Regions from separate parts of the Caballeronia sp. INML1 genome, predicted to be linked through region 2. Evidence: riboswitches for the same ligand, from Rfam matches in the RefSeq annotation. Region 2 holds a riboswitch; the other holds the start of a gene.
The links. A riboswitch is a leader RNA that binds a small molecule or an ion and turns the genes downstream of it on or off. The one in region 2 is predicted to bind glycine.
Positions count from the first base shown of each region.

Region 1: another riboswitch for glycine. It lies ahead of gcvT (glycine cleavage system aminomethyltransferase GcvT); the one in region 2 lies ahead of NCR38_RS30355 (D-amino acid dehydrogenase).

Region 1 covers NZ_JALQDT010000043.1:14,749-30,115, reverse strand. Annotated here, with positions in the region: gene NCR38_RS13205 (GGDEF domain-containing protein) at 1-313, opposite strand, end outside; gene NCR38_RS13200 (aromatic ring-hydroxylating dioxygenase subunit alpha) at 505-1,524, shown strand; tRNA gene NCR38_RS13195 (tRNA-Arg) at 1,595-1,670, opposite strand; gene NCR38_RS13190 (cytochrome c5 family protein) at 1,975-2,889, shown strand; gene NCR38_RS13185 (UvrD-helicase domain-containing protein) at 2,963-5,050, opposite strand; gene NCR38_RS13180 (oxidoreductase) at 5,196-6,242, shown strand; glycine riboswitch at 6,325-6,427, shown strand; glycine riboswitch at 6,438-6,569, shown strand; gene gcvT (glycine cleavage system aminomethyltransferase GcvT) at 6,686-7,810, shown strand; gene gcvH (glycine cleavage system protein GcvH) at 7,872-8,252, shown strand; gene gcvP (aminomethyl-transferring glycine dehydrogenase) at 8,306-11,236, shown strand; gene NCR38_RS13160 (alginate lyase family protein) at 11,361-12,464, shown strand; gene NCR38_RS13155 (L-serine ammonia-lyase) at 12,486-13,874, shown strand; gene NCR38_RS13150 (hypothetical protein) at 14,060-14,557, shown strand; gene NCR38_RS13145 (hypothetical protein) at 14,548-15,303, shown strand; gene flhA (flagellar biosynthesis protein FlhA) at 15,313-15,367, opposite strand, start outside.
Region 2 covers NZ_JALQDT010000076.1:25,937-41,303, reverse strand. Annotated here, with positions in the region: gene NCR38_RS30415 (phytanoyl-CoA dioxygenase family protein) at 1-913, opposite strand, end outside; gene gcvA (transcriptional regulator GcvA) at 1,164-2,072, opposite strand; gene NCR38_RS30405 (DMT family transporter) at 2,178-3,020, shown strand; gene NCR38_RS30400 (diguanylate cyclase domain-containing protein) at 3,222-5,144, shown strand; gene NCR38_RS30395 (hypothetical protein) at 5,384-5,602, shown strand; gene NCR38_RS30390 (hypothetical protein) at 5,702-6,340, opposite strand; gene NCR38_RS30385 (SLATT domain-containing protein) at 6,968-7,492, opposite strand; gene NCR38_RS30380 (VOC family protein) at 7,555-7,962, opposite strand; gene NCR38_RS30375 (helix-turn-helix domain-containing protein) at 7,959-8,468, opposite strand; gene NCR38_RS30370 (LysR family transcriptional regulator) at 8,707-9,591, opposite strand; gene NCR38_RS30365 (aspartate aminotransferase family protein) at 9,669-10,970, shown strand; gene NCR38_RS30360 (VOC family protein) at 11,034-11,513, opposite strand; gene NCR38_RS30355 (D-amino acid dehydrogenase) at 11,553-12,827, opposite strand; glycine riboswitch at 12,893-12,997, opposite strand; glycine riboswitch at 13,008-13,081, opposite strand; gene NCR38_RS30350 (cation:proton antiporter) at 13,202-14,455, shown strand; gene NCR38_RS30345 (LuxR C-terminal-related transcriptional regulator) at 14,513-15,331, shown strand.

The DNA.
Region 1 (15,367 bases), on a different contig from region 2:
CACCGCCCGCCGCGAGCGCGAGCCCGAGCAGGGTTTGATCGGCGATGGTCGTGACGGTGAGACGCTTCTCCGAAGGCGAACTCATGCGGCTCACGATCAGGAGCGTCACCGCGCCGTAAGACACATAGAGCGCGACGAGGCGTGCAACCAGCAGTGCATCGTATGAAGGGCGTAGCCAGGCGAAGACGCCGTAGGCCAGAAGAACCGCCGCTCCCATCCAGACCCGCAGCGTGGCCTGCTCGCGTTCGGGATTCCGGTGTTCGGACCATGCGAAGGCATAAGTCCGGCGTGCCGGTTGATGCGCCTGCTCCATACTGAACCCCTGGATGGTGATTTCTTTCTTTTATCTTGCTGTCATGTACTGCGGCCCCGTCGCGTGGCATCGGCTGGATGGAGTGGCATCGAATTGCGCCGAGCGAGCGATCCGCTATTTTGCAACGTTTTGTGAAGACGCTGTGTTTCGTGTAATAACGGCTTTCGGACTTCTATTTCTGATTCACTGTGATGCGCGACGAATCTCTTTCTCTGGCTGGCGAATGGCTGCCGGTTTGCAATAGCGAAGACGTTCCCGAAGGCGCTGCGCGCGGGTTCGTCGTCGCCGATGAGCGGATCGTCGTGTGGCGTGACAGTGTCGGCGCGGCGCATGTGTGGCGCGATTACTGTCCGCATCGGGGCGCGCAGTTGTCGCTCGGACATGTGATGCGCGATCAGATCGTGTGCCCTTATCACGGCTGGCGTTACGACATCGAAGGGCAGTGTCTGCACATTCCGTCGAATCCGTCGCTGCGTCCTTCGAAGCGTGCCTGCGCGACGACCTTCGTCAGCGAGGAGAAGTACGGCGTCGTGTGGATGTGCTTGAGCGAACCGGCTTACGCGCTCGATTTCTTTCCCGAAGCCGCGATTCCCGGGGGGCGGCGCATCAATCTCGCGCCGCAGACTGTGAGGTCGTCGGCGCCGCGCGTCGTCGAGAATTTTCTCGATATGGCGCACTTTTCGTTCGTGCATGTGGGGATTCTGGGCGAAGAGACGCATACGGAAGTGCCGGACTATGAAGTCGTGCAGACTTCCGATGGCGGACTCGAAGCGCGGCAGTGTCGATACTGGCAGCCCGCGGGGATTCCGGGGCAGGGCGGCGGCGCGATGATCGACTATGTGTATCGCGTCAAGCGGCCGTTGATCGCGAGTCTCACGAAGATGGCATCGGGCGGGCAGGGCGCGCTGCATATCATGCTGGCGGCGTCGCCGGTGACGCAGACGGAGACGCGCGCGTGGCTCGTGTCGATTCATGAGGACGACACGACGCATTCCGATCAGGCGCTCTACGACTTCAATATGGAGATCCTGATGCAGGACACGCCGATCGTCGAGTCGCAATGGCCTCGGCGTCTGCCGCTCGATCTCGATGCGGAGCTGCATCAGCGGTGTGATCGGATGGCGGTGGCGTATCGGAGGTGGTTGGCGGGGATGGGGTTTGGGTGGGGGACGATGGTGGGCGAATCGGGAGCGTTTTCCGGCGAGCGCTAGTTCAGCCGGGCCGGCGGAATCGCGGACAGAAACAACCAACGAACGACAACCGGATCGAGGGGGAATTCATTGGCGCGCCCGGCTGGGATCGAACCAGCAACCCCTGCCTTCGGAGGGCAGTACTCTATCCATTGAGCTACGGGCGCATCGGAGAAAGGCCTTGCGTGAGGGAGCGCCCGAAAACAAAAGGCGCCTACAAGGCCCATGCGAATCCGAGAGAATACCTGTTTTCCATGACTTCGTCCATCGCACGGGCCTGGACGCATCGCGCGAAGCATCACACGATTCGGGTAAACGCCCGCACCGCCGCCCCGGCCACCTCGCGCCGACAGTTAAGCGTTCCGTCTATAATCGACCGTGCCTTTCCCCAAGGCCCGCGCAAGCGCAATGCGGTAGCTGTCACGCTGTCACTGAACCGACTCACACCAAAAAACGGGAGACGAGACAAGCATGAGCGAAGCACCCCACGGAGCCCCGATCAAGACACCCGGCCAACTCATCGCCGCGGTCATCGCGGGATTCGGCATCCCGGTCGCCATCATCATTCTGCTCGCGGTGTATGTGAACAACTCGACGCGTACCGGCGCGGGCACGGACATCGAGCAGTCGGTGAAGGAGCGCATCGCGCCCGCCGCGCAGGTCGATATCCGCGATGCCAACGCACCGCGCGTCTACAAGACCGGCGAAGAAGTTTTCAAGGCCGTCTGCTCGGCCTGTCACGCAGCGGGCACCGCTGGCGCACCGAAGTTCGGCGATGCCGGCGCGTGGGCCCCGCGCATCGGCGAAGGCTACGACACGCTCCTGCACAACGCGCTCAACGGCAAGGGCGCGATGCCCGCACGCGGCGGCGCCAGCCCCGACGATTACAGCGACTTCGAAATTGCGCGCGCGGTTGTCTATATGGCGAACGGCAGCGGCGGCAAACTGGCCGAACCGGCGCAACCCGCGTCGGGCCCAGCGGCGAGCGCGGGCGCATCAGGTGCGGCAGCGGCTTCGGGCGCGGCGGCTCCGGCGGGAGCGAGCGCGAATGAGAACGCGCAGGCGGCGGCAGCCGTCGCGGCGCTGGCATCGGTGCCGCAGGCTGCATCGGCTGCGCCGGCGGCCGGCGGTCAAAGCGCGGATGCCGCGCAGGCCGGCAAGGCACTCTACGAGCAAGTCTGCCAGGCGTGTCACGCGGCCGGCGTGCTCAACGCGCCGAAGTTCGGCGACAAGGCCGCATGGGCGCCGCGCCTGAAGGAGCCGATGGACACCGTCTATAACTACGCGCTGCACGGCAAAGGCGCGATGCCGCCGAAGGGCGGATCGAACGCGCCGGATGCGGACGTGAAGGCGGCCGTCGATTACATGGTGAACGCGGCGAAGTAACCTTCTCGAGTGCAATGAGAAAAACCCTGCGTCTTGCGGCGCAGGGTTTTTTGTTTGGAGCACGAAGAAGGCATCAAGGTTTCTGCAGCATCGCCTTGAGCATCGCCATACGATCCTTCGGCGACAGCGGCTTTTCCTCGGCGGTCGGTGGCGGCGCATCGTCGAGCAGCATCTCGGGGATGAAGCGCGAGGGCTCGCACACCACCGTCTCCCGCGCGCGCTTTCTCTTCTTGCACCAGTTCAGATGCAGACTGCGCTGCGCGCGCGTGATCGCGACATACATCAGCCGGCGCTCTTCCTCGATGCGCGAATCGTCGACGGGCGCGTCGTCGTCCGAGCTGCCGCGATGCGGCATGATCCCTTCTTCGACGCCCACCAGAAACACGTGCGGATACTCCAGTCCCTTCGACGCATGCACCGTCGACAACCGCACCGCATCCGGATCTTCCTCCTTGCCTTCGAGCATCGACATCAGCGCGACGGTCTGGATCAGGCCGAGCAGGTTCTTGCCTTCATCGGCGAACCCGTCGGCGGTGTCGTAGCCTGTCTGCTCCGTTCCCGGCGCGGCTTCGGGCTTCGTGCCCTTGCGCTTGAGCCATTCGAGAAACTCGAGCACGTTCTGCCATTTCGACTGCGCCTGGCGCTCGTCGTACGCATCGTAGAGATACGACTCGTAGTGGATGGCTTCCATCATGTCGTCGAGCACTTCGGTCGCGGGATCGCGTGCCGCGCGGTCCGACAGCCGGCGAATCCATTCGCAGAAGGTGCGTAGCGGCTCGACCTGCCGCGCAGACAGACGCGCCTCGATGCCGCCCATGAACACCGCCTCGAAGAGCGACACCTTCGCCGCGCCCGCGAACGCGCCGAGCGCTTCGAGCGTGGTATTGCCGACGCCTCGCCGCGGAGTCGTGATCGCGCGAATGAACGCGGGATCGTCGTCGGGATTGGCGATCAGGCGCAGATACGCGATGAGATCCTTGATCTCCGCCTTGTCGAAAAACGACTGCCCGCCCGACAGCACATAAGGAATGCGCTCGCGCCGCAGCACTTGCTCGAAGATGCGCGCCTGAAAATTGCCGCGATAAAGAATCGCGTAGTCGCGGAACTGCGTGCGCCGCTCGAACTTGTGCGCCGATAGCCGGAACACGACGGATTCCGCCTCGTGCTCCTCGTCGTTGCAGCCGGTGACGGTGATCGTGTCGCCCATGCCGTGCTCGGACCACAGTTTCTTTTCGAACAGCTTCGGATTGTTCGCGATGACATTGTTCGCCGCCGTCAGGATGCGCACCGTCGAGCGATAGTTCTGCTCCAGCTTGACGACGTGCAGCTTCGCAAAATCCTTGCCGAGCTGCGCGAGGTTTTCGAGCGTTGCGCCGCGCCAGCCGTAGATGGCCTGATCGTCGTCGCCGACCGCCGTGAACGCCGCGCGCGGGCCGGCGAGCTGCTTCAGCAATTCGTACTGACAGGCGTTGGTGTCCTGATACTCGTCGATCAGCAGATAACGCAGGCGGTTCTGCCACTTGTCGCGCACCTGCTCGTTCTCGGCGAAAAGCTGCGCGGGACGCAGGATCAGATCGTCGAAATCGAGCGCCTGATACGCGTGCAGCGTCGCCGCATAGCTGCGATACACGATCGCTGCCTGGTGCTCGTCGTCGTTGCTCGCGAGCACGGACGCCTGATCCGGCGACACCATCGCGTTCTTCCACAGCGAGATGATCGACTGGATCTTGCGGATCAGCCCCTTGTCGGTCGTGCCGAGTTGTTCCTGGACCATGCCGAAACAGTCGTCCGAATCCATGATCGAGAACTGCGGCTTCAGCCCGACGTGCTCCGCTTCCTGCCGCATGATCTGCACGCCGAGCGAGTGGAAGGTGCAGATCGTCAATTGATTGACGGGAATCTTGCGGCCTTCCTTGCCGGGCGTCGTGAGCGTCTTGCCTTCGAGCAGCTTCGCGGTGCGCTCGCGCATTTCGAGCGCGGCCTTGTTCGTGAACGTGAGCGCGGCGATGTGCTTCGGCTCGAAGCCGCGTCCTTCGATCAGATGCGCGATCTTCTGTGTGATCACGCGCGTCTTGCCGCTGCCCGCGCCGGCGAGCACGAGACAGGGACCATCGAGATAGCGCACGGCTTCGCTTTGCGCGGCGTTGAGACCAGCGGACATCGTATTGGGCTTCTGGAGTTCGGGGCGCGCTTGCTGAAACCCGCGCGCGGAGGAGAGCGCGATGTTAACACGATAGCGGCGGCGCGGTTCCGGCCCTCGTTCGTGCCACAATATCCGATCGAATTTACGACAGGACGATGCCCGCATGAGCACAGCACTGAAAGTCGGCGTGATGGGCTACGGCCTCGCCGGCGCGACATTTCACGCACCCGTCATCGAGCACTGCGGCCGGGCGGAAGTGACGGCCATCGCGACGAGCCAGGCCGAACGCGCGACGGCGGATTATCCGAACGCGCGGATCGTCGCGGACTTCGAGGCGCTGCTCGCCGTCGACGGGCTCGAATGTGTCGTCGTGGCGACGCCGAACGACACGCACTTCGATCTCGCGCATCGCGCGTTGTCGGCGGGCAAGCATGTGGTCGTCGACAAGCCGGTCACGCTTTCCGCGCGCGACGCACGCACGCTCGCCGATCTCGCCGCGCAAGGCGGTCTCGTGTTCGCGCCGTTTCACAACCGCCGCTGGGACGGCGACTTCATGACGGTGCGCGCGCTCGTCGAAAGCGGGCGGCTCGGGCGCATCACGCATTACGAATCGCATTTCGACCGTTTTCGCCCGAAAGTGCCGCAGCGCTGGCGCGAGGAAGCCGAGCGCGGCGGCGGCCTGCTGTTCGATCTGGGGCCGCATCTGATCGATCAGGCGCTGACGCTCTTCGGCGCGCCGCAGACGGTGACGGCGTTCGTGAAGGCGCATCGCGATCACGCGCACGCGCCGGATTACGTGCATCTCGTGCTCGGTTACGACGACAAGGAAGTGATCCTGCACGCCAGCGCGCTCGCGGCGCTGGAACCGCCACGTTTCGCGATCCACGGCACGCGGGGCAGCTATGTGAAAAACGGGCTCGATACGCAGGAAGACCAGTTGCGTTCCGGCATGCGGCCCGGCAATCCGGAGTTTGCGAAGAATCCGCCGGGCGTGCTGCGCGAAGTCGATGGCGATCTCGACCTGCGCCATGAATTCGCCACGAAGGACGGCGCGTATATCGAGTTTTATCGCGCGCTGGCGGCGTCGATTCAGGACGGCAAGCCGTTTCCCATTTCGCCGCAGGACGCGGTCGATACGATGACGATCATCGAACTGGCGATTCAGAGTGACCGGGAAGGGCGGCGCGTGCCGTTTCGGCAACTCGACTGAACATCGTTCAGCGGACGTGTTCGGTGTCCATCGAACGCGCCCGAATCCGTTTGACAAGCCCTATTCGGTCGCGTAAATTCTGCCGCACGCGTCGGGAGAGCGCGTGGTTTCGTTCATGCAGCGAAGACCGCGCCGCCGAAGGGGCATACCCGCAAACTCTCAGGCAAAAGGACCGACGGCGTCGAGGAATTCGTTTCCTCGCACTCTGGAGAGCGGCAGCGGCTTCCTCATGAAGCCAGTTGCCCACCGAAGGGGCGCGCGATGAACCGCAGCACGACCGTGCACGGTTCGCGCAATCTCTCAGGTACCGAGGACAGAGGGGTCACGCATCGCATCCGCTACGGGGCATGAGCCTTGCGCGCTGCTTTCGGCAGCACGAAAAGGCATCGGCCGGGCGAAATGTGCGCGGCGTGGCCTTTTTTGTTTCGCGAACCGAGGCCCCGATGACCGAACTTCAACACACGCCCCTGCACGCCGCCCACCTCGCGCTGAACGCGCGCATGGTCGATTTCGGCGGCTGGGACATGCCCGTCAACTACGGTTCGCAGATCGACGAGCATCGCGCCGTGCGCACCGACGCCGGCATGTTCGACGTGTCGCATATGCGCGTCGTCGATTTCGAGGGCGACGCCGTCCGCGAATTCTTCAGGTACGCCATCGCCAATAACGTCGACAAGCTCACGACGCCCGGCCGTGCGCTCTACTCGTGCCTGCTCAACGGCAACGGCGGCGTGATCGACGATCTGATCGTCTACTACTTTTCCGAAACGAGTTTCCGCGTGGTCGTGAACGCGGGGACGGCGGAAAAGGACATCGCCTGGTTCGGCCAGTTGAATGCCGAAGGCGAATTCAATCTTTCCATCACGCCGCGCCGCGATCTCGCGATCATCGCCGTTCAGGGCCCGACCGCGCGCGAAAAGACCTGGCAAGTGCTGCCGGACACGCGCGCGCAAACTCAGGACATCAAGCCATTCAACGCGGCCGTTTTCCCGTCGACGCAATATGGCGAGCTGATGCTCGCGCGCACCGGCTATACCGGCGAGGACGGCTTCGAGATCGTCGTTCCGGCGACACAAGTCGAAGCGTTGTGGAACGCGCTCGCCGCCGTGGGCGTGAAGCCCGCCGGCCTCGGTGCGCGCGACACGCTGCGTCTCGAAGCCGGCATGAACCTGTACGGTCAGGACATGGACGAGACGGTTTCGCCGCTCGACGCCGGCCTCGCATGGACCGTCGATCTGAAAACGCAGCGCGATTTCGTTGGCCGCAGCGCGCTCGAGGCGCACGGCTCCAAGGCCAATTTCGTCGGGCTCGTGCTGATCAAGGAAAACGGCAAGGCGGGCGGCGTGCTGCGCGCCCATCAGAAAGTCGTCACGCCGCACGGCGACGGCGAGATCACGAGCGGCACCTTTTCGCCGTCGATGCAGGAATCCATCGCCTTCGCGCGCGTGCCGGCGGCTGTCGCCGTCGGAGACACGGTGCAGGTCGTCATCCGCGACAAGCAACTTCCGGCGCGCGTGGTAAAACTTCCGTTCGTGCGCAACGGCAAGGTTCTCGTCGAGCTGTCGTAACGCCGTCGCGCCCGTTTCCTCGAATCAAGAACCTCACGAAAGCACACGCAAGGAGCATCCAATGAGCATCCCGGCCGATCTGAAATACACCGAATCGCACGAATGGGTCCGCACCGAATCCGATGGCACGCTGACCGTCGGCATCACCGATCACGCGCAGGAAGCGCTCGGTGACATCGTCTTCGTCGAGTTGCCCGCGGCGGGCAAGACCGTGACCGCGGGCGATGCGATCGCCGTCATCGAATCGGTGAAAGCGGCATCGGACATCTACGCGCCGGTCTCGGGCGAAATCGTCGCATCGAACGACGCGCTCACGTCGGCGCCCGATCAGGTGAACGGCGCGCCGTACGAAAGCTGGCTCTTCAAGATCAAGCCGGCGGGCGACGCCGGCCTGGACAAGCTGCTCGACGCCGAAGGCTACGGCAAGTCGATCGGCGAATAACTCATCTCAATGACGATTGCGGCTCAACGGTGAGCCGCATCGCAGGAACTCACATGAAGCTCGAACACCCGGATCGCCTGATGAACCGCACTTCCCTGTCACTCGCCGCGCTCGAATGCCACGACGCATTCGTCGAGCGGCACATCGGCCCCGATGAAGCGGACCAGCGCGCGATGCTCGAAGCGCTCGGTTTCGCGTCGCGCGCGGCCTTCATCGACGCGGTGATTCCTGAATCGATCCGCCGCAACGAAACGCTGCCGCTCGGTGCGTTCACGCAGCCGAAGAGCGAAGCGGAAGCGCTCGCGTCGCTGCGCCGGCTGGCGGACGAGAATCTGGTGTTTCGAACCTACATCGGCCAGGGTTACTACGGCACGCACACGCCGGCGGTGATCCTGCGCAACGTGCTCGAAAATCCGGCGTGGTACACGGCTTACACGCCGTATCAGCCGGAGATTTCGCAAGGCCGTCTGGAGGCGCTGCTCAATTTCCAGCAGATGGTGATGGACCTGACCGGCCTCGCGATGGCGAACGCCTCGCTGCTCGACGAAGCCACGGCCGCAGCCGAAGCGATGACGCTCCTGCAGCGCGTCGGCAAGCCGAAATCGAACGTGTTCTACGTCGCCGATGACGTGCTGCCGCAGACCATCGAAGTGGTGAAGACGCGCGCGAAGCCCGCGGGCATCGAAGTGAAGGTCGGCCCGGCCGCGGATGCTGCGAGCGCGAACGCGTTCGGCGTGCTGCTGCAATACCCCGGCGCGAATGGCGATGTGCGCGACTATCGCGCGCTCGCGGAAGCAATCCACGCGGCGGGCGGCCATGTCGTCGCGGCGGCGGATCTGCTCGCGCTGACGCTCATCACGCCGCCGGGCGAATGGGGCGCGGATGTCGCAATCGGCAATACGCAGCGTTTCGGCGTGCCGGTCGGCTTCGGCGGGCCGCATGCGGCGTACATGGCCGTGCGCGACGAATTCAAGCGCCAGATGCCCGGGCGTCTCGTCGGCGTGACCGTCGATGCGCAAGGCAATTCCGCGCTGCGCCTCGCGCTGCAAACGCGTGAACAGCACATTCGCCGCGAAAAGGCGACGTCGAACGTCTGCACGGCGCAAGCGCTGCTCGCGATCATGGCCAGCATGTATGCCGTCTATCATGGCCCGCGCGGCCTGAAGACGATCGCGTTGCGCGTGAACCGCGTGGCGTCCATTTTTGCGGCCGGCGTGAAGAAGCTCGGCTATGCAATCGCCAACGACACGTTCTTCGACACGATCACGATCGACAGCGGCGCGAGCACGACCGCGCTGCATCAGGCTGCGTACGCCGCGCATATCAACCTGCGCCACGTGAGCGCGACGCAAGTCGGCGTATCGCTCGATGAAACCACCACGCGCGACGACCTGCTCAAGCTCTTCGCGCTGTTCGCCGAAGTCGCGGGCAAGACCGAAACGTTCGATATCGACGCGCTCGATCAGGCCGCAGCCGATCCGCTGCCGGCGCAACTGCATCGCACGAGCGCGTACCTCACGCATCCGGTCTTCAATCGCCACCACTCCGAACACGAAATGCTGCGCTATCTGCGCAGCCTCGCCGACAAGGATCTCGCGCTCGACCGCACGATGATCCCGCTCGGCTCCTGCACGATGAAGCTCAACGCGACATCCGAAATGCTGCCCGTCACGTGGCCCGAGTTCGCGCAGATTCACCCGTTTGCGCCCGCCGAGCAAACGGTCGGCTATCGCACGATGATCGATCAGCTCGAACAGATGCTCGTCGCGTGCACGGGTTACGCGGCTGTTTCGCTGCAGCCGAACGCCGGCTCACAAGGCGAATACGCGGGGCTGCTCATCATCCACGCGTATCACGAATCGCGCGGCGAAGGGCATCGCAATGTGTGCCTGATTCCGGCGTCCGCGCACGGCACGAATCCGGCGTCGGCGCAGATGGCGGGCATGCAGGTCGTCGTCGTTGCGTGCGATTCGAACGGCAACGTCGATATCGAAGATCTGAAGGCGAAGGCCGAAAAGCATTCCGCGAATCTCGCGGCGATCATGATCACGTATCCGTCGACGCACGGCGTATTCGAGCGCAACGTCCGCGAGATTTGCGACATCGTGCATTCGCACGGCGGCCAGGTGTATGTCGACGGCGCGAACATGAACGCCATGGTCGGCCTGTGCGCGCCTGGCCAGTTCGGCGGCGACGTGTCGCACCTGAACCTGCACAAGACGTTCTGCATTCCGCACGGCGGCGGCGGGCCGGGTGTCGGTCCGGTTGCAGTCGGCGCGCATCTGGCGAAGTTCCTGCCGAATCAGGCATCCACGGGTTACAAGCGCGACGACGCGGGCATCGGCGCGGTGTCGTCGGCGCCTTACGGCTCGGCCGCGATCCTGCCGATCTCGTGGATGTACATCGCGATGATGGGCGCGCAAGGTCTCACTGCCGCCACCGAAAGCGCGATCCTCGCGGCGAACTATGTCGCCAAGCGTCTCGCGCCGCACTATCCGGTGCTGTACAGCGGCGCGGGCGGACTCGTTGCGCACGAGTGCATTCTCGACGTTCGGCCGATCAAGGAATCGAGCGGCATCTCGGTGGAAGACGTGGCGAAGCGCCTGATCGACTACGGCTTCCACGCGCCGACGATGAGCTTCCCCGTGCCCGGCACGCTCATGGTCGAGCCGACGGAATCGGAATCGAAGGAAGAGCTCGACCGCTTCATCGACGCGATGATCGCGATCCGCGAGGAAATCCGTGCGGTGGAAGAAGGCCGCGCCGATCGCGAGGACAACGTGCTGAAGAACGCGCCGCACACGGCGACGGTCGTCGCGGCGGATGACTGGACGCACACGTACACGCGCGAGGCGGCGGCGTATCCGGTGAAGTCGCTGGTGGCGCGCAAGTACTGGTCGCCGGTCGGACGCGCGGATAACGCGTATGGCGACCGCAATCTGATGTGCTCGTGCGTGCCCGTATCGGAGTACGCGGACGACTAAGGCATCGCGAAGGACCTGAGAGGGCGCCGCCCGGAAGCGTAAAGCATTGTCGGGCGGTTTTGCGGCGCGTTCCAGAACAGCTAACATCTCACCCCGGACCAAAAAGCCAAACCAGGGAGTTCACATGGCGTTCAAGGTGCGAGAGGTGAAAGGGACGATCCGCGCGCGCGCGGCGCGAGCGATGCTCGGCGCGCTGCTCGTCGCCGCGTCGTCCGCGCAGGCCGCGATGAATTTCTGCGCCGCGCCCGCGATGCAGACGAGCGAACGCACCAATGCCGATCCCGGTGTGAAGGCGCTGGTGAAGATGGTGCAATCGCACGTGAACGATCAGCCGAAGGCGCGCGCGAAGCTGCACACCGAAGGCACGCTGCCGCACGAGGGCATCTACGACGAAAGCGTCGAAGCGGAGAAAGACCTCGGCCTCATGCGCGATGCCGCACTCGCGTGGCGCGCGACCGGCGACGAGCGCTATCTGCGGCTCGTCGACCGCTTCCTGTTCGCGTGGACGACGACCTATCAGCCGAGCTTCAATCCAATCGACGAGACGAACTTCGAATCGTTGATCCTGGCGTACGACCTCACGGCGAGCGCCCTGCCGGTCAAGACGCGCAACGCGGCGAACGCGTTCATCACGAAAATGGTGAACGGCTACATCGCCGACATGGACAAGCAGCCCCGGCCGCTCACCGGCAATTACCGGAACAACTGGCAGAGCCATCGCGTGAAGCTGGTGGCGATGGGCGCGTTCACCATCGACGACCGCAAGCTCATCAATGCGGCGCAGCGGCTTTTCGTCGAGCATATCGGCGACAACATCGCGCCGGACGGATCGACGGTCGATTTCGCCGAACGCGATGCGCTTCGCTACGTGACGTACGATCTTCAGCCGCTCGTGACGGCGGCGCTCGCCGCGCGGCGGCACAACCGCAACTGGCTGCCGGAGCGCGCGCAGTCGGGCGCGACGCTCGCCGAGGCGCTCAACTGGCTCACGCCCTACGCGCTCGGCACGAAGACGCACGATGAATTCGTGAAGTCGTCCGTGCCGTTCGACGCCAAGCGTCGCGAGGCGGGCTTGCCGGGTTTCTCGGGTCAGTGGGATCCGAAGAACGCGGCGGAACTCTTTCATCTGGCGGCGCGGCTTGACGGCCGCTACGCGCCGGTCGCGCTGCGGCTTGCACCGACCCCGCCCGCCTGGCTCGCGGTGTGTCTGCCGCTGCCGGCGCGCTAACTCTTACACGCGGGAGCAGTCATGGCAGTCAGCGTATTCGACCTCTTCAAAGTCGGCATCGGACCTTCGAGCTCGCACACTGTCGGACCGATGCGCGCAGCATTAATGTTCGCGCAGGGGCTCGAGCGCGACGGGCTGCTGGAACCGACCGCATCGGTGAAATGCGAGTTGTACGGCTCGCTCGGCGCGACGGGCAAGGGCCACGGCACGGACCGCGGCGTGATGCTCGGCCTGATGGGGGATGCGCCCGATACCGTCGATGCTTCGAGCATCGTTCCGCGACTCGAAGCGGTGCGTGCGTCGAAGACGCTCGCGTTGCTCAACAAGCGCAAGATTCCGTTCACGATCAAGGAAAACATCGCGTTCTATCGGCAGGCGCTGCCGGAGCATCCGAACGGCATGAAGCTCTACGCGTTCGATGCGGACGGCGCGTTGCTGCGCGAAGCGACGTACCTGTCGGTGGGCGGCGGATTCGTCGTGACGGCAGGCGCGGCGAACACGGCGGTGCTGACGGCGCACGAGCAGTTGCCGTATCCGTTCCATACCGGCGACGAGCTGATGAAGATGTGCGCTGAATCGGGCAAGTCGATCGCGCAGTTGATGTGGGAAAACGAGCGCGTCTGGCGAAGCGAGGACGAGATTCGCACGGGCCTTTTGCGCATCTGGGACGTGATGCAGGATTGCGTCGCGCGCGGCTGCGGTATCGGCAATCCGGATGCGGAAGGGCACTTGCCGGGACCGTTTCAGGTGAAGCGGCGCGCGCCGCAGTTGTACAAGGCGCTGGCGGGCAAACCGGAGCAGGCCTTGCGCGATCCGCTTTCAATGATCGACTGGATCAATCTCTACGCGATCGCGGTGAATGAAGAGAACGCGATCGGCGGACGCGTCGTCACGGCGCCGACCAACGGCGCGGCGGGGATCATTCCGGCGGTGCTGCATTACTACGACCGGTTCGTGCCGGGGTCGAACACGCAGGGCGTCATCGATTTTCTGCTGACGGCGGCCGCGATCGGCATTCTGTACAAGATGAATGCTTCCATCTCCGGCGCGGAAGTGGGATGTCAGGGGGAAGTCGGCGTCGCCTGTTCGATGGCGGCGGGGGCGTTGGCCGCGGTGCAAGGTGGAACACCGGCGCAGGTGGAGAACGCAGCCGAAATCGGCATGGAGCATAACCTCGGGCTGACTTGCGATCCGGTCGGCGGGATGGTGCAGATTCCGTGCATCGAGCGCAATGCGATGGGTTCCGTGAAAGCCGTCAACGCCGCGCGCATGGCGATGCGCGGGGACGGGTCGCATTACGTTTCGCTCGATTCGGTCATCAAGACGATGCGGGAAACCGGCGCGGATATGAAGACCAAATACAAGGAAACTTCGCGCGGTGGGTTGGCGGTGAATATTGTGGAGTGTTGAGTTAGCTCGCTGCCTCGACTCAGCTTTCTCTGACGCAGTTTGAAATATTCGTTAAACGAAGGATTGCGTGCCGGCGGTTGCGGTTAGCATCGGTTCCGAAGGGGGAATTGATCGGCCGCTCACGTCCTGAATCGCGCACAGCGTTGCCCGATGCGGTCGCTCGAAACAACTGAGAGAGCCGCATCGTGAATCCGAAAGACCTTGCCAGACACAAAAGCGCGATCAAGTACCTTACGGGAACGCCCCAATTCACTAAGCTGGTCAGGAACAAACTTCCTAAGCCCTTCAACAAGATAGGGCGGCAGGGCAGTCAGGCTACCGACCTTATCCCGGTATCGGACGAGCATCGTGTGATCTTCATTTGGCACGACGGCCCCGAGCGCACCGACCGCTCGTTTTACGCTTACTTGCTCTGCGTCGTTCGCAGCGGCGATTTATACCCACTCTTCGAGTTCCACTATCATCCCAGTCACAAGGACTTGCATTGCAAGCTGCCTTGCAGCACAACGGTCGATTACCGGAATCGCTTGCTGCCACGCGCGCCCGAGCTTAACCTTAAGCCTCATCGTGACTTCGATCCAAGGCTGGAACCGGACCGAGCCGAACTGATCAAGATCTTTTGCAAAGCCGTCGGCATCGAGACGCCGATCAGAATAAATCGCCAAGGTGACCTATGGAGTTGACCGAATCGCTGAAGCGGACCATCTGTTCTCTATTCGAAGTGCACTCCGACACCAATGGCACGCATCGAATCGTCACGCCACTTGAATATCCTGGGACCGGAGACCGCGTCGTGGTGCGCGTGCGTCCAAAGAACGGCTCGTACGTGATCGACGAAAATGGAGAAGCATGCTTGTACGCGAGCATGGTAGGCGGTGACGTGGAGTCGGCAGCGCTTGGGCGATGGTCGCGCGAATTCGCCGAGCTGAGCCCGGCCCGCCTTTGCGACGACGAAGTGATACGCGCCATGACACACGACGAGGGAAGTATCGCGTCCTACGTTTTCCGCGTCGCCGAGGCTGCCCAGCAACTCTACGGAATTGCGACGTCGCAGGCAGAACGGCAGTCGAACAGCGACTTCAAAGAACGGCTATCGAGCGTCCTCGGGGAAATAGCAAATGAAATCGGCATTCCGCTTCGCTCGGACGTCCAGCTTCCGATTCCCGGCGGTTTGGTAGCTGATCACGTTCTCGAGGCGCGCAAGCCCTTGATCATCATCGGTGCCTCGAATTCCACCCATCTGCTTGAAGCAGAGGTGATCTATATGCAGTACAAGGTGCAGAAGATCAGCGGCTACATTCTGGCGATTGCGGAGAGCCAGAAGGCAGTGACGAAGAAGCAATTCGAGCGGGCGAACTATTACACGGATAAGACCGTGGCCTTCGACGCGAAAAACCTCAAAGGGATGATTGCTGCATCGCTTCATTAGGCAGACGCCTCACGCCCCGATCAAATTCACCACCTTCACATTCCTGGTATCCGGCACTTCCGCA
Region 2 (15,367 bases):
ACATGCGCGCGCGATCGAGCGTTTCCATCGCGCGGCCATACGCGGACGACACCTGGAGAAGATTCGCCATGCGCTGCACGTCGTGCGTGCGGTTCGCGCCCGCCGCATGGAAGAGCGCCGGGCTGAAAAAGAGCGCGTCGCCCTTTTCGAGCGGCAGTTGAACGTAGTGAGCCTCGAAGTGCGCGCGGAAGTCCGCACGGCGCCATGCGAGATAACCCTCGCGATAACGTTGCGAGAACGGCAGCAGTTTCGTCGGGCCGCTCTCGACGGGCATGTCGCTGTGCGCGACCGCGCCTTGCAGCGTGAGAAACGGCGACATCGCGTGGACGTGTGCCGGATAGCGTTGCACTTCATCCGCCGTCTGGAATCCGAGGTGATAGTCGCGATGTGCCTCTTGCGCGTCTCCGCCCGGACGCACGACATTGACCTGCGACGTCATCTGAAATCCGGGACCGAGCCACGCTCGCGCGGCACACTCGATGAACGGATTCGCAAAGTAGCGCGCAAAAACGCGGGGTGCTTGCAGACAGAGCTTTTCCTGAGCGTTCCAGATGCGATCGTTCGCGCCGGCTTTTGCGAAATGATCGCCCGCGCTCGCGCCTCGCGCGTGCTCCTGCCGGATGATGGATTCGAAAATCGCGGTGGCTTCGTCTACGGGGCCGGTGTCCGCATACGCGCGCTTCAGTACGAACACGCCCGCGCCATCGCGCAGCACCGTCGCCCATTCCGCCTGCAATGCCATGATCTTCGATGAATCGTGCAGCACCTCGGCAAGCGCGCCGCAATCGTAGAGCGGAATCCGGCTTCGACTATCCGATGCGAATATCAGCTTCTGCGCGGTGTCGCGCTCGAGCAGGCTCGAAAACGCGTCGAGCGAGCACCCGCTTTCCGTGTACCAGTTCGTCTCGTTCATGTCTTGCTCCGTTTTCCTCAAGCATAACGGCTAATGCGAAAAGCGGACCATCATCGATACATCAAAAAACCATCAAGCCTCGATGATGAAAACGGACCGTCTTGCAGAAAGCGGCTGAAGCTCATTTCAGCGGATCGTGGCCCCAGTTCATCAGCGAATAACGCCAGTGCGAATGCTCGACGTCGTGCGGACGTTGCGCGAGGGTGCCGTTTGATATAGCCGATCACTTTGCGCACGTGCGCATAGGTATTCACCCTTCATGCTCGATCTCGAACGCCTGGCCCTCGTGCTCCAGCCACGAGCGAAACAGCACGATCAGATCGTCTCCGGCCTTTTCATCGGCGATATAGGTGCAGTAGCTGCGCGACGGCAAACGCGGACCGGCAAACGGCGCGACGAGCCGTCCCGCGGCGAGGTCGTCGGCGACGAGCGCGGTCGGGCCCATCGCGACGCCCATGCCATCGACAGCCGCCTGCAAGGTCAGATAGAAGTGATCGAACGTCAGCACCGCCGCGGGCGTGAGCGCGGACTGGCCCACCTGCGCGAGCCAGTCAGGCCAGACGCGCGGCAAGCTCGACGTATGCAGCAGAGTGTGCCGCCGCAAGTCTTCAGGCGTTCGCAGCGGCAAGCGGCGCAGCAGCGCCGGACTGCACACGGGCAAGCGCGACTCTTCCAGAAACGGCCGCATTGTGTACCCATAGAACGTGTCCGGGCCGCCACGGATGACGATGTCATGGGCATCCTTCAGGCGCTCCACCGGCTCGTTCGACGTCTCGATCCTGACTTCGACGTCGGGATGACGCACGCGGAATTTTTCGAGCCTCGGCACGAGCCAGCGCAAGGTAAACGTCGCGGGCGCATCCACGGTCAGCGTGCGCGACACCTTCGCCGACACGCCATAGCGCGCGGTGGCCTGCGCAAGCTGATCGAAAAGCGGACCGATCTCCGCGAGATAAGCCCGCGCCGCAGACGTCAGCACGACGCGCCGGTTATGGCGCTCGAACAGTGACGCGCCGAGCCACGCTTCGAGCAGGCGTACTTGCTGGCTGATCGCCCCTTGCGTCACATGCAATTCGGCCGCGGCTTCCTTGAAGCTGCCGAGCCGCCCTGCAGCCTCGAAGGCGCGCAGCGCGTTGAGCGAAGGCAATGACGGTCTCATTCACAAGAGATTTTCTAACACGACTACGCAATTTATATGCTTTGTCGCCCGCAGACAAGATAGTTATTCTGTAAATCGTCCGTCACATAATCAACATAAAAACGCATGTTCACTTACACCGGCGGAGTGGTTCTCCTCGCAGCCGTGCTTCACGCGAGCTGGAACGCGATGCTCCATGGCAACCGCGACCGGTTCCTCTCGATGACATGGATGAGCATCGCGATCGGGGTCGTGTCGGCGCTCGTCGTCCTCTATCTGCCGATGCCCGCGAAAGCCGCGTGGCCGTACATCGTCGCTTCGGGGCTCGTGCATATCGTCTATAACGTGAGCCTCGTGCGCTCGTATCGTCGCGGCGATCTCGCGCAGGCTTATCCGATTGCGCGCGGGTCATCGCCGATGCTCGTCACGCTCGGCGCGGCGCTCTTCGCGCACGAAGGCATCGGCTTGCTGCATGCGTTCGGCATCGTGCTGATATCGGGCGGCATCATGGCGCTCGCGCTGCAGGGCGGACGCGTGTCGCGCGCGGGCGGGCTCGCCGCGCTGACGACGGGCGTGACCATCGCGATCTATACGGTCATCGACGGTATCGGCGTGCGTCTCTCCGATGGCCAAGCGCTCACCTACACCGCATGGATGTTCATGTTCTACTGGCTGATGCCGGTGATCTTCGTCGCGAAGCGCGGCCTTCCGGCGCTCTGGACGCCCGTGAAGGAAGCGCCGATGGCCGTGGGCTCGTCGCTCGCGGGCGGACTCGTGTCGATCGCCGCCTACGGCATCGTGATCTGGGCGATGCAGTCCGGCGCGATGGGCGCGGTATCCGCGTTGCGCGAGACGAGCGTCGTGTTCGCAGCACTCATCGGCCGCGTGTTCCTGCGCGAGCCGGTGAGCGCGAAGCGCTGGCTCGCATGCGTGGTCGTCGCGGGCGGGGCCGTGTGTCTGGGACTTTGAAGGCGGGCTTTGAAGCGGGCTATGAAGCATGCCGCGAAGTGAGGCTCAAGGCTGCCTTTGATCGACGAATCGGGATTGCGCAGGGTTCGATAAATTGCTCATCGTGGCATTGGGCGCGATGGCAAACCGCGGCGCACAGTGTCAGTGACGCGCGTAGCGCGATGTTGCCGTCTGTGTGACCGAGAAGAATCGAGAACGACCTTGCAACCCGTACACGAATGGCATGCGGCGCCTTTGCCCGCCGATGAAGCGAAGCGGCTCCAGTTGCTGCGAAGCCTCGACCTGCTCGACACTGCGCGCGAAGAAGTCTTCGACCGGGTGACGCGCGTCGTCGCTGAACTGTTGCAGGTGCCCATCGCGCTGGTGTCGCTCGTCGATGAACATCGTCAGTGGTTCAAATCGCGCGTCGGGCTGGATGTCTGCGAAACCGCGCGCGACGTGTCCTTCTGCGCGCACGCGCTGCATTCGGGGCGCCTGCTGCTCGTCGAGGATACGCAACACGACGCACGCTTCGCGGGCAATCCGCTCGTCACGGGCGCGCCTCATATCCGCTTCTATGCGGGCGTGCCGCTGCGCTCGTCGCACGGGCTCGTGCTCGGCACGCTGTGCGCCATCGACACGAAGCCGAGAACGCTGAGCGCATCCCTGCAAGCCGCATTGTGCGATCTCGCGGCCACGGTCGAGCGCGAGATCGTCCAGCGCGAAGCCGCACGCGAGACGCGCGAGCTTCAGGAAGCCGACCGTCGGAAACTGCGCCTGTCCGAGTCGCGCTTTCACACGATCTTCCAGCAGACGCCGACGGGCAAGGCGATCGTCGATCTGAACGGCCGCTTCGTCGAAGTCAATCCGAAGCTGTGCGACATCACCGGTTATAGCGCCGATGAACTCGTCACGATGACCTTCCAGCAGATCACCGAGGAAGCGGACCTTTCCGTCGATCTGCAACTCGTCGCCGAACTGCTCGACGGCGCCAGAAAAACCTATACGCTCGAAAAGCGCTATCGACGCCGCGACGGCGAACTCGTGTGGATCGAGCTTTCCGTCGCGCTGATTCGCGACGATCGCGGCGCGCCGCTGCACTTCGTGAGCGTGATGCACGACATCACGAGCCGCAAGCACAGCGAACAGATGTTGCGCGACTACCGGCAGGAGCTCGAACGCCGCGTGCTCGAACGCACTTGCGAACTCACCAGCAGCCGCGTCGCGTTGCAGACGATCACGGACAACCTGCCGGTGCTGATCGCCCATGTCGATGCCGACCTGCGCTATCGCTTCAACAATCAGGTGTATCGCGAGGTGTTCGGCATCGAGCCGGCCGCGTTGCGCGGCAAGCGCATTCGCGACACGATCGGCGCGACGGCGTTCGGGCGCTGCCTGCCGTTCTTCCGCCGCGCTCTCGCGGGCGAACGCGTGACGCACGAGGACATCGTCTACGAAGGTGCGCCGGGGCGGATCTGGAACGCGACGTATATCCCCGAATTTCAGCGCGATGATGTCGGCGGCTTCTACATCATGTCGCAGGACATCACCGAGACGAAGCGGCGCGAGAACCAGATGCGCTCGGAAGTGATGCTGGACGTACTGACGGGCCTGCCCAACCGCCGCGCCCTTGCAGAGCAACTCGCCCTTTGCATCGAAGCGGCCCGCGACGACGACGTGCCCTTCGCGCTCTTCTTCATGGACCTCGACGGCTTCAAGAGCGTCAACGATCAGCACGGACACGATGCCGGCGACGCCCTCCTGAGACAAGTGGCCGCGCGTCTGAAGAAGACCACGCGCGCGGGCGATCTCGTCTGCCGCCTCGCCGGAGACGAGTTCGTGCTGCTCGCGCGAGGCATTTCATCGACGAGCGCGTGCAGCCGCATCGCGCAGGACATCTGCCGCGCGATCGGCCGGCCTTTCGAGCTCGGCTACGCCGAGGCGCGACTCGGGACGAGCGTGGGCATCGCGATGTGCGCCGGCGGCTTCGACACTTCCGCCGACGCGATTCTCGGCGACGCGGATCGCGCGATGTACGAGGCCAAACGCAAGGGGCGCAACGGGTTTCGTTTCGCGCCCGTGCTGGCGGACTCGGCCGCGCATTCGACCAACTATCGCCGTGAAATTTTCACGATGCGGAATTGAGGTCCGTTGCCCGAAAATCCACGCTGCATGGCAGCACGGCGCGGGTTGCACATCGGAGGATGGGCTTTCTCATCATGAGAGTTCGCGCTTAACGCATTGATTCTCCTGCATTTTTATATTGCTGCCGTCACCCCGCAAGGCAACCGGCCGCCGTCGTTTCTTCGATAACCTCTTATACAAGAGGTGACGTTCGCCGATGCGAACCGCCCAGTGCTTTCCAATCACGCGGGAGTAACGCAATGCAGAATGTCTATATCGAACCGATGCCGAAGGGCCAGTGGGGACCAATCGATGGCTACACGCTCGAATTCCACGACGGCACGAAGATCACGCCGCAGGTTTATCGCTCGGAGCGGCTTGCCGTCGATGAAATCAAGCTGCGCGGGTATTCGCCGCTGGTCGCGACCGTGCGTGTGACGGACAAGACCGTCGATGATCACTGGCAGCCTGCCAATTAAAGAACCCACACGCGCTTCGCGTCTCGCGCGAAGCGCATTCTCCTTTCCAGTCTCGCCCCCGCCTGGCCGGAAGTTTTTATCCGGCGATTCGCCTTCCGCTCAATTCTTCGCTTTGCCCGGCTTCCAGCTTCCGTCGGCGGTCATGGCCGGTTTCACCGGTGATGGAATGGCCGCGACCTTTTGAAATTCCTTTGTCCCTGTTTTCGCTCGTGCAACCGGGGGAGGATTCGGCGATTTGTTCGCCTGCCGATGCTTCGGCTCCGCGCTAGCGACGCGGCGTTGCGGTTGCTCCGTACACGCACGACCGGTCTTATGCGCACACGCGGCGGCGGGTTTGGAGGCGACCTTGGACACGGGCTTGGAAACAGTCTTGGGCGCGGCTTTGCTCGAGTGCTGCACACGGGTCGCCGAAGGTTTGGCCGCGACCGGTCGTTCGCTCACGACGGCCTCGCGAGTGTGATCATCGCTGGATGCGGCAACCGCAATCAAGGGTGAAGCCGTTTCGACTGGAGGATTCGTCGAAGCGCGAGACGGCGCCTCGACGATTCGCTGCGGCGGCACGTCGGCTTTCGGCGCTGCCTGCCCAACGCTGCCGACCACCGCGACTGGGAGTGTCCCTGCGCGTGGCATCGAAGAATGCTGGTCGAAATAAGCGCGTATCAGGAAACACGCCCCAATCACGATGCCGCCCATTGCGACCGTAGCCAGTATCGAATTCGATGCGCGATGCGGTTCCATCACGGCCGCCGCGCTGGCGGACGCGCTCGCGGGCGCGGACAAACGCGGTTCGCGCCGACGCGGACGCACGGTCCATCGCACGCGCGCCACTTCGTCTTGCGCCTGAAAATGGCGCGTCACGCCGCGCGCCGCTTCGACAGCCCGCAGCGACGTCTCCGCGCCCTTCGTCAGTACCGCCCCGTGCCTGTCCGCGCCGCAGAACGGGCATACGCTTTCTTCTACGGATGAAAGGCTTTCACATCGGGGGCAGATGACGAGATATAGCGACGAGCAGCCTGCCCGCTGGTCCATTGTCACACTCCATCCGAATCAGTTCGGAAGGCCGATCGACAATCAGCGATCGCCCGGTCGCAAGTAATACATACGAATCACCGTAGCACACCGGGCAACGTTTCGGAAGAACAAACAAACGCATTGGATGCGTTCAATCTTCAGGTGAATAAGGCACTTTGGAAGATGCGTCCGGCTATGCATTCAAATGGGCGACGAGCGCGAGAAGCCGAGTGATTTCGCGCGTTCTGCGTTTCGCGCGACGGTGCGTTGAGGAAGACAAACGGTAGCGCCGGCGCAAAAATTTCAATGTACTGACCATTCAAGCTCTAATCGAGATACCGCGGCTGACCGAGCTTACCCCTTCGCCTCCATCGCCCCGCCACTCGCCAGCGTGCGCGGCAAATGCGGCGCGGTCTGCGCGATATGGTCGAGTTCGTCGCGCACTGCATCGATCACGCGGACATCGTGCATACAAGGGTCCGCTGCATGGATCGCCTCGAGACGCCGCCGCACCGCGCCGTACTGCGCACCCGCACGCCGATGGAGTTCGGCCCGCTCGCTGTAGCGCAGGAACGTCTGCAATGAGGCGAGCACGGCCGCGCTGAGACTCGTCATGCCGATCACGACGCGCACATCCGGCGACATCGCCGTCGCGACGAGCGACAGGAACGCCGACGTGCCCGTCGCCGCCGTGATGCCGATGACACCGAGGCCGAGCCGTCTGCCGCAGCCTGTCAGCCTGTCGGCCATCGTGTAGTGACGAATTTGCGATTCGCGGGCACGCCTGATCCAGGCCAGCACGAGCGCCGGCGTGTCGCGAGGCGGATCGTACGAGTCAGCCGTGCCGGTTCGTTGCGGTTGAAGGTGCAAGTCGGTCATGTTCTAAACGTTGTATGAACAGACTTCATCTTCTCCGCAAGCACGGACAGATCATGTCCCGATCAGCGCGGCGCCTGGATCACCTTCCAGCCGTTGCCGGCGGGATCGCGGAATCCTGCATCGACGCTGCCGAAGCGATCGACCGGCTCCTGCGTGAACTCCACGCCGCTCGCCTTCAACCGCTCGTAGGTGGCGCGGCAATCCGCGACGGACAGCACGAGCGGCGGCATCGCGCCCTTCGCGACCATCGCGCGCAAAGTGAGCGCGGTGGCGTCGTCGTGAATGGGCGGGCCGGGCGCGAACAGGCCGAGCTGAAACGACGGTTGATCCGGATGCTGCACGGTGAGCCATCGGTACGTGCCGTTGCGCACGTCGGTTTGAACGCGGAATCCGAGCTTGTCGACGTAGAACGCGAGCGCTTCGTCCTGATCGTCGACATAGATGCCCACCACGCTGATGCCCTGGTTCATGCGACCTCCTTCGTTGAAGATGGCCGCACTGTACCGTTCGCCCCGCGCCGCCGCTTCTCCAAAACTGCGATCGTGAGATCGGGGCGCTGCGCCGCCTTCAGCACGCAGGCGGGCACGCGCTCGAGCGCGGGAACGTCTGCGCGGGATTCGATGCGCATCGCGCCCGGACTGTGACCGGTGATATCGCGAAAGATGCGGCCGAAGGTGCCGAGGCTCTCCCACCCGGTGACGAAGGCGATGTCCGTGACGGAAAGATCGGTGTCGCGCAACAGCGTGACGGCCTGCTCGATGCGCCGCGTCAGCAGATAGCGATGCGGCGGAATCCCGAACGCCCGCTTGAACGAGCGCGCGAAATGCGCTTCGGAAACGCCGCTGACTTCGGCGAGGCGCCTGACCGGCCAGTCTTCATGCGACGACGCATCCATGCGGTCCTTGGCGCGCAAGAGGCGCCGCAGCAGCGCCGGGTCTTGCGAGTCGTCGGCGCTGTCGTGGTCGCGAGATGGCATGGCGTTCAGGGCGCGGAAAGTGAGCGGAAAGTGAGCGGCTAGTGTAGCCCGCGCGCGCAATCTTCCGCCGCAAAAGAAAAACGTCGTGCGGACGGAATCCGCACGACGCGAAGTCGCTCACTCCCTGGAGGGAAAAGAGCTGGAGGGGATGGAAAGCATCGTAGCGCGCGTCAGCAAATCGCCAAGCGCCGGAAAGCGGGCGATTCTCGGCCTACTTCGCCGAATCGAATCAATCTCATCAAAGCAACGGCAGCGTGAGCCGGATGTGGTCCGCAAATGCCGCCGTCAGCAGCGAAGGCCGGTCCCGCGCGAACTTCAGCGATATGCCCACGCCCGGCAACGCAGGCAGGCCGGGGTCGGCATTCAGCACGCAGAGGTCCGCGGGCACCGCCGTCTGCGTGATGACCGCGAAGGCCTGCCCGGAGCGCACGAGCGCGGTGAGACCCGCGAGGCTGCTGCTCGCGTACGCGATGCGATACGCCTTGCCCGTGCGCTGCAACGCCTCACACGCGGCAATGTGATCGAGCGTATCCGGATCGGAGAGCGCGAGCGGCAACGGGTCGTAGTGCGCCGAATCCATGCCCGGACAGCCGATCCAGACAAGCTGCTCGCGCCGGATCACGTCGTCGCCGGGGCTGTCTTCGGGCAGCGAGAGCATCGCGAGATCGAGCGCCCGCTTCTTCAACTGCTCGGCGAGCCGGGGCGTCGGGCCGCACACGACTTCCACCAGCGCATGGGGATGCTGGCTCGAAAACTGCCGCAACAAGGCCGGCAGAAAAACGGCGGCGTAGTCGTCCGGACAGCCGAAACGGATGCTGCCCGACAGCCCCTTGCCGCATAAATCGGCCATCGCCTCGTCGTGCAGCCGCAGGATGCGCTGCGCGTGAACGAGCAGACGCTCGCCGGGATTCGTCAACACGACGCCTCGGCCAGTGCGCTGAAAGAGCGGCTGATCGACGATCTCTTCCAGCCGCTTCATCTGCTGACTGAGCGCGGACTGCGTCCGGCCGATCCGCTCCGCCGCGCGGCTCAGCGCCCGCACTTCCGCGATGACGGCAAACGATCGCAGCAATTCGATCTCGAGCGAAAGACTCAAGGTATTAGCGCCTCTTCTATCTTGCATTAGAACTATTCGATTCTATAAAACCAGAGCGCCGACTACACTGCAAATTCCCTTCACCTTTCGAGAGGAGAAGCAAGGTGTCCCGGAACGACGACGCAATTTTTTGGCAGAACGCCAGACAGCACCTCATCCGCTACGGCGGCACATTCGAGCCGATGATCATCGAGCGCGCCCAGGGCAGCTTCGTCTACGACGCCGACGGCCGCGCGATCCTCGATTTCACGTCGGGACAGATGAGTGCCGTGCTGGGGCACAGTCACCCTGAAATCGTGTCGGTGATCAGCGAATATGCGGGCAAGCTGGACCATCTCTTCAGCGGGATGCTGTCGCGTCCCGTGGTCGATCTCGCGACGCGTCTCGCCGATATCACGCCCGCCGGGCTCGATCGCGCGCTTCTGCTCAGCACGGGCGCGGAGTCGAACGAGGCGGCGATCCGCATGGCGAAGCTCGTCACGGGGCGGTACGAAATCGTCGGCTTCGCGCAGTCGTGGCACGGCATGACGGGCCATGCCGCGTCGGCCACGTACAGCGCCGGGCGCAAGGGCGTCGGTCCGGCGGCGGTCGGCTCGTTTGCGATTCCCGCGCCGTTTCCGTATCGCCCGCGCTTCGAGCGCAACGGTCACTACGACTGGCTCGCGGAACTCGACTACGCGTTCGATCTCGTCGATCGTCAGTCGAGCGGCAATCTCGCGGCGTTCATTGCGGAGCCGATCCTGAGCTCGGGCGGCATCATCGAATTGCCGGAAGGCTACATGGCGGCGCTGAAGCGCAAGTGCGAGGCGCGCGGCATGCTGCTGATTCTCGATGAAGCGCAAACCGGCATCGGCCGCACGGGCACGATGTTCGCGTGCCAGCGCGACGGCGTCACGCCCGACATCCTCACACTATCGAAAACGCTGGGCGCGGGTTTGCCGCTCGCGGCCACCATCACTTCGGCGGCGATCGAAGAAAGAGCGCACGAACTCGGCTATCTGTTTTACACGACGCACGTGTCCGATCCGCTGCCGGCTGCCGTCGGCTTGCGCGTGCTGGACGTGGTCGAGCGCGATGGGCTCGTCGCGCGCGCGAACGTGATGAGCGCGCGGCTCAGACGCGGGCTGCTCGATCTGATGGAGCGCTTCGACTGCATCGGCGATGTGCGCGGACGCGGTCTGCTGCTGGGTGTGGAGATCGTCAGGGATCGCCGCACGAAGGAGCCCGCCGATGGACTCGGCGCGAAGATCACGCGCGAGTGCATGAAGCTCGGGTTGAGCATGAACATCGTGCAGTTGCCTGGCATGGGCGGGGTGTTTCGTATCGCGCCGCCGCTTACCGTGAGCGAGGAAGAGATCGATCTCGGGATTGATTTGCTCGGCAAGGCTATCGAGCGTTCGCTGTAGGTTTTGCCGGATCCCGGCGAAAGCCCGATTAACAAAAGCTCCAAGCACGCCCTGGACGTAGCGTCAACGATGCGCGCCCGCCGCCGCGCGCTCGATCGCGGCGATATCGATCTTCTTCATCGTCATCATCGCGTCCATCGCGCGTCGCGCGGCTTCGCGATCGGGGCCGCTGAAAATCTCGAGCATCCGCTTCGGCGTGATCTGCCATGAAAAACCCCAGCGATCCTTGCACCAGCCGCACCGACTTTCCTCGCCCCCATTGCCGACGATCGCGTTCCAGTAGCGATCGGTCTCTTCCGCGCTGCCGGTATGCACCATGAAGCTCACCGCTTCGTTCGGCTTGAAGTTCGGGCCGCCGTTCAGTCCGAGGAAGCGCTGGCCGAGCACGGTGAACTCGACGGTCAACTCCGGCCCCTGCCCCACGCCCGGCTTCGCGGACGCATGGCCCGCGCCGACGCGGCTATCGGGAAAGGTGGCGGCGTAGAACTCCGCCGCTTCACGGGCATTACCGTCGAACCAAAGGCAATTGACGAGTTCGGCCATTTCGCGCTCCTTCGGACAGTGAACAGTGCGCCGACGATATCACGCCGGCGTATCCATCCTCACCCGCGACGACGCGCCAACGTGCACGCGCTTCGAAGGCAAACGCTGCAACACCGCCTCCGCAACGATCTCCGCCGTCGCGGCCGACAAGGTCCAGCCGAGATGCCCGTGCCCGGTGTTATAGAACACGCCCGGACGCCTGCCCTGCCCGACTTTCGGCAGCATGCCGGGCAACATCGGGCGCAGGCCGCTCCACGGAATCACGCGCGCGGTCGACACATCGGGGAAATGACGCCGCGTCCATTCGACGAGCGGCGCGATGCGGTCCGCGCGGATATCGCGATTGAAGCCGTTCAGCTCCGCCGTGCCCGCGACGCGGAAACGGTCCGCGCCGAGCCGGCTCGTGACGATTTTCGCGCGGTCGTCGAGCAGGCTGACCCACGGCGCGCGATCGCGGCTCTTCGCATCGTCGAGACAGACGGTGATCGAATAGCCCTTGACCGGATAGACGTTGAGATGATCGCCCGCCATCGATGCAAACGCCCGGCTGCCCACGCCCGCGCAGATCACGATGCCATCGAACTGGAGCGCCTGCGCCTCGCCCGCATGCTCGACGGTCAGCGTGAGCCGCCCCGCCTGTTCGTCGATGGATGTCACCGACGTGTCGTAGCGGAACTCGACGCCGTGCCGCGCGCATGCATCGGCGAGTCCGCGCGTGAACTTGTGGATGTCGCCGGTGGAATCCGACGGCGTGAAGAAGCCGCCATGAAACGAGCCGCGCAAGGCCGGTTCGATCGATGCGATCTCTTCCGGCGCGACCGGGTGACGGTCGAGGCCCGCATCGCGCAGGATTTCGTTGACCCTCGATGCGGCGTCGAACTCCTTGCGGGTCGCGTAGAAATGCAGAATGCCGCGCCGTTCGAGATCGAAATCGATGTTCTCGTCCCGCGCGATGCGAAACAGATGCTCGCGCGCCGCGATCGCAAGGCGCACCGTCTCGGCGGCATTCGCACGATAGTTCGGAATCTGACGCAGGAACTCGCCGATCCAGCTGTACTTGTGCCAGCCCGGCCGCGGATTCATCAGGAGGGGCGCGTCGCGCGTGAACATCCACTTGAGCCCTTTCAGCACGGTGGAACGGCTATTCCACACTTCGGCGTTGCTCGCCGAGAGTTGCCCGCCATTGGCGAAGGACGTTTCCATCGCCGCATAGCGATGACGCTCGAGAACGGTGACGCGAAAGCCGCGCTGCGCAAGGGCGTAAGCGGTCGTGACGCCGGTGATCCCGGCGCCGATGATGGCGATTCGTGACATGACATGATCCAGATTGATTGAGCATCGCCGGCTTTGGCCACATGCCGCAGCCGGCACCGATGCCCCATCTGTCCATGTACCTGAGAGTTTCGCCCGCGGGCCGCCCGACATTCGCGTCGGCAGCCGGGGCTCCCCTTCGGTGGGCGCGTTCAGGCGCCGCTCTCCAGATGTTCCGGCGCGCACGGTCCTTTTGCCTGAGAGTTTCCGGGGCGGTTGCTCCGTCGGCGTCGTCGCGGGGGACGAGCTCTTCCGTGGCGCGTTGTCGAACTTTTTGACAATACCGGTACAAAACTGACGTGGCAAGCCCCCGTCACGTTGACAGACCGCCGCGCTCGCCGTCAGACTCCCGTCGTTCGTTCTTTCGCAGCTCAAAAATGCCGTCTTCCCAATTGTCCGTCTACTTTTTCGCGCAGGCCGCGGTGATCGTGCTCGCGAGCCAGCTTGTCGGCAGGCTTGCGCAGCGCGTCGGCCAGCCGCAAGTGGTCGGTGAAATGATCGCGGGCGTGCTGCTCGGGCCGTCGCTCTTCGGAATGCTTCTCCCGCACTGGCAGCAGGCGCTCTTTCCCAAGCCGACGATGGGCATGCTCTACGTCGCGGCGCAGCTCGGCGTCGGGCTCTACATGTTCCTCGTCGGCACGGAGTTTCGCGCGGACCATTTCCGCGCCCGCGCAAGAAGCGCGATGAGCGTGTCGCTTGCCGGCATCGTGGCGCCGTTCGCGCTCGCGTTCGCGCTCACGCCGTGGCTGCACACGATCCCCGGTCTCTTCGCGGAGAAGGTGCGGCTCTACGAGGCGTCGCTCTTCCTCGGCGCGGCGATCGCGATCACCGCGTTTCCGATGCTCGCGCGCATCATCCACGAACGGGGGCTTGCCGGCACATCGCTCGGCACGCTCGCGCTGACCGCGGGCGCATTCGACGACGCCGCCGCGTGGTGCATCCTCGCGATCGTGCTCGCGAGCTTCGGCGGCTCGTGGATGGGCGCCTACGCGGCGATCGGCGGCGGCGCGGCCTTCGCGCTCTTCATGATCTTCGCCGGCGGGAAGCTGCTGCGCCGGCTCGCGGCCGGATTGAATCCGCACGCACCGCTGCCCACGAGCGTGCTCGCCACCGTGATGGTGCTGTTCTCGCTCTGCGCATTCGCGATGGACGCAATCGGCATCCATGCCGTGTTCGGCGGCTTCCTGCTCGGCGTGGCGCTGCCGCGCGGCCCGCTGACGGAAAAGCTGCGCGACATGCTGCAGCCCTTCGTCGTCGTGTTTCTGTTGCCGATGTTCTTCACCTACTCGGGCCTCAACACGCGGCTCGACATGCTGATGGACCCGGCCATCATGCTTGCGGCCGTCGTCATCCTGCTCGCGTCGTTCGGCGGCAAGGGCATCGCATGCTGGGCGGCCGCGCGCGCCAATGGCGAGCCTTCCGGCGACGCAATGGCGATCGGCGCGCTGATGAATGCGCGCGGTTTGATGGAACTGATCATCATCAACATCGGACTCGCGGCGGGCGTGATCCTGCCCGGACTGTTTTCGATCCTCGTGCTGATGGCCGTGCTCAGCACGCTGATGGCCACGCCGCTCTTCAACTGGATCGTGCGCCGCAATGCGGCGCTGCGCTCGGCTATCGCGCGCTAGCGGGCGGGAGCGCGGGCTTAGAATAGCGGGACCCACACGTATCTCGTTCAGCCCATCATGCGCTCCTGGCGACTCGACCGCGTCTCATCGAACGGGCAGCTCGATCTCAGCCGCGCGACCGGGCTCGTGTCGTCGATCGGCAGCGAGGATTCCAACGCGCTCGCCGCCGAAGTGCTGAAGCTGCTCGGCGACGTCGCCGCGATTTCGCAGTGCACGATCTTCGCGTATGAATTCGGCAACCGGCCGCGCACGGTGTCGGTGGCGGATCATCGCGGCGGGCGTTTCCTGCGCGATGTCGCCGACACCTACGCGTGCCATTTCTACGCGCTCGACGGCAATCAGAAGATCGTTTCCTCGGCGCGCAACGACAAGCCCGGCTCCATGCTCGTGCTGCATCGGCAGACGAGCGAGGACATCGCGCACGAGGCGTATCGCGCGGCGTGCTATCACCAGCCGAACGTGTCGGACCGCGTGTCGCTGCTCGTGCAGCCGAGCGCGGATCTGTGGCTCTCCGTGAACCTGTATCGCGACACGCGCTTCGGCAACTACCATCCGCGCGAGATCGCGTTGATCGAAGCGATGGCGCCGCTCATCGCGCACGCGGCGAAACATCATTACGCGATCTGCGGGCAGCGCGACATGCCGATCTCGCATCTGATGCTCGCGCGCGTGCGCGGCCTGTGCCCGGAGTTGTCGAAGCGCGAGCTCGACGTGCTGACCGGCGTGCTCGAAGGCCGCACCGCGCAGGAAATCGGCGATGCGATGGGCATCAAGGCGACGAGCGTCGTCACATATCAGAAGCGTGCATACCGCAGGCTCGGCATTTCGAGCCAGCGGCAACTGTTCGCGCTGTGCATCGGGCCGGGCAAGGTCTGACGATTCCCCTGCGTAAGTGTTTTCCCCGGGCCGCTG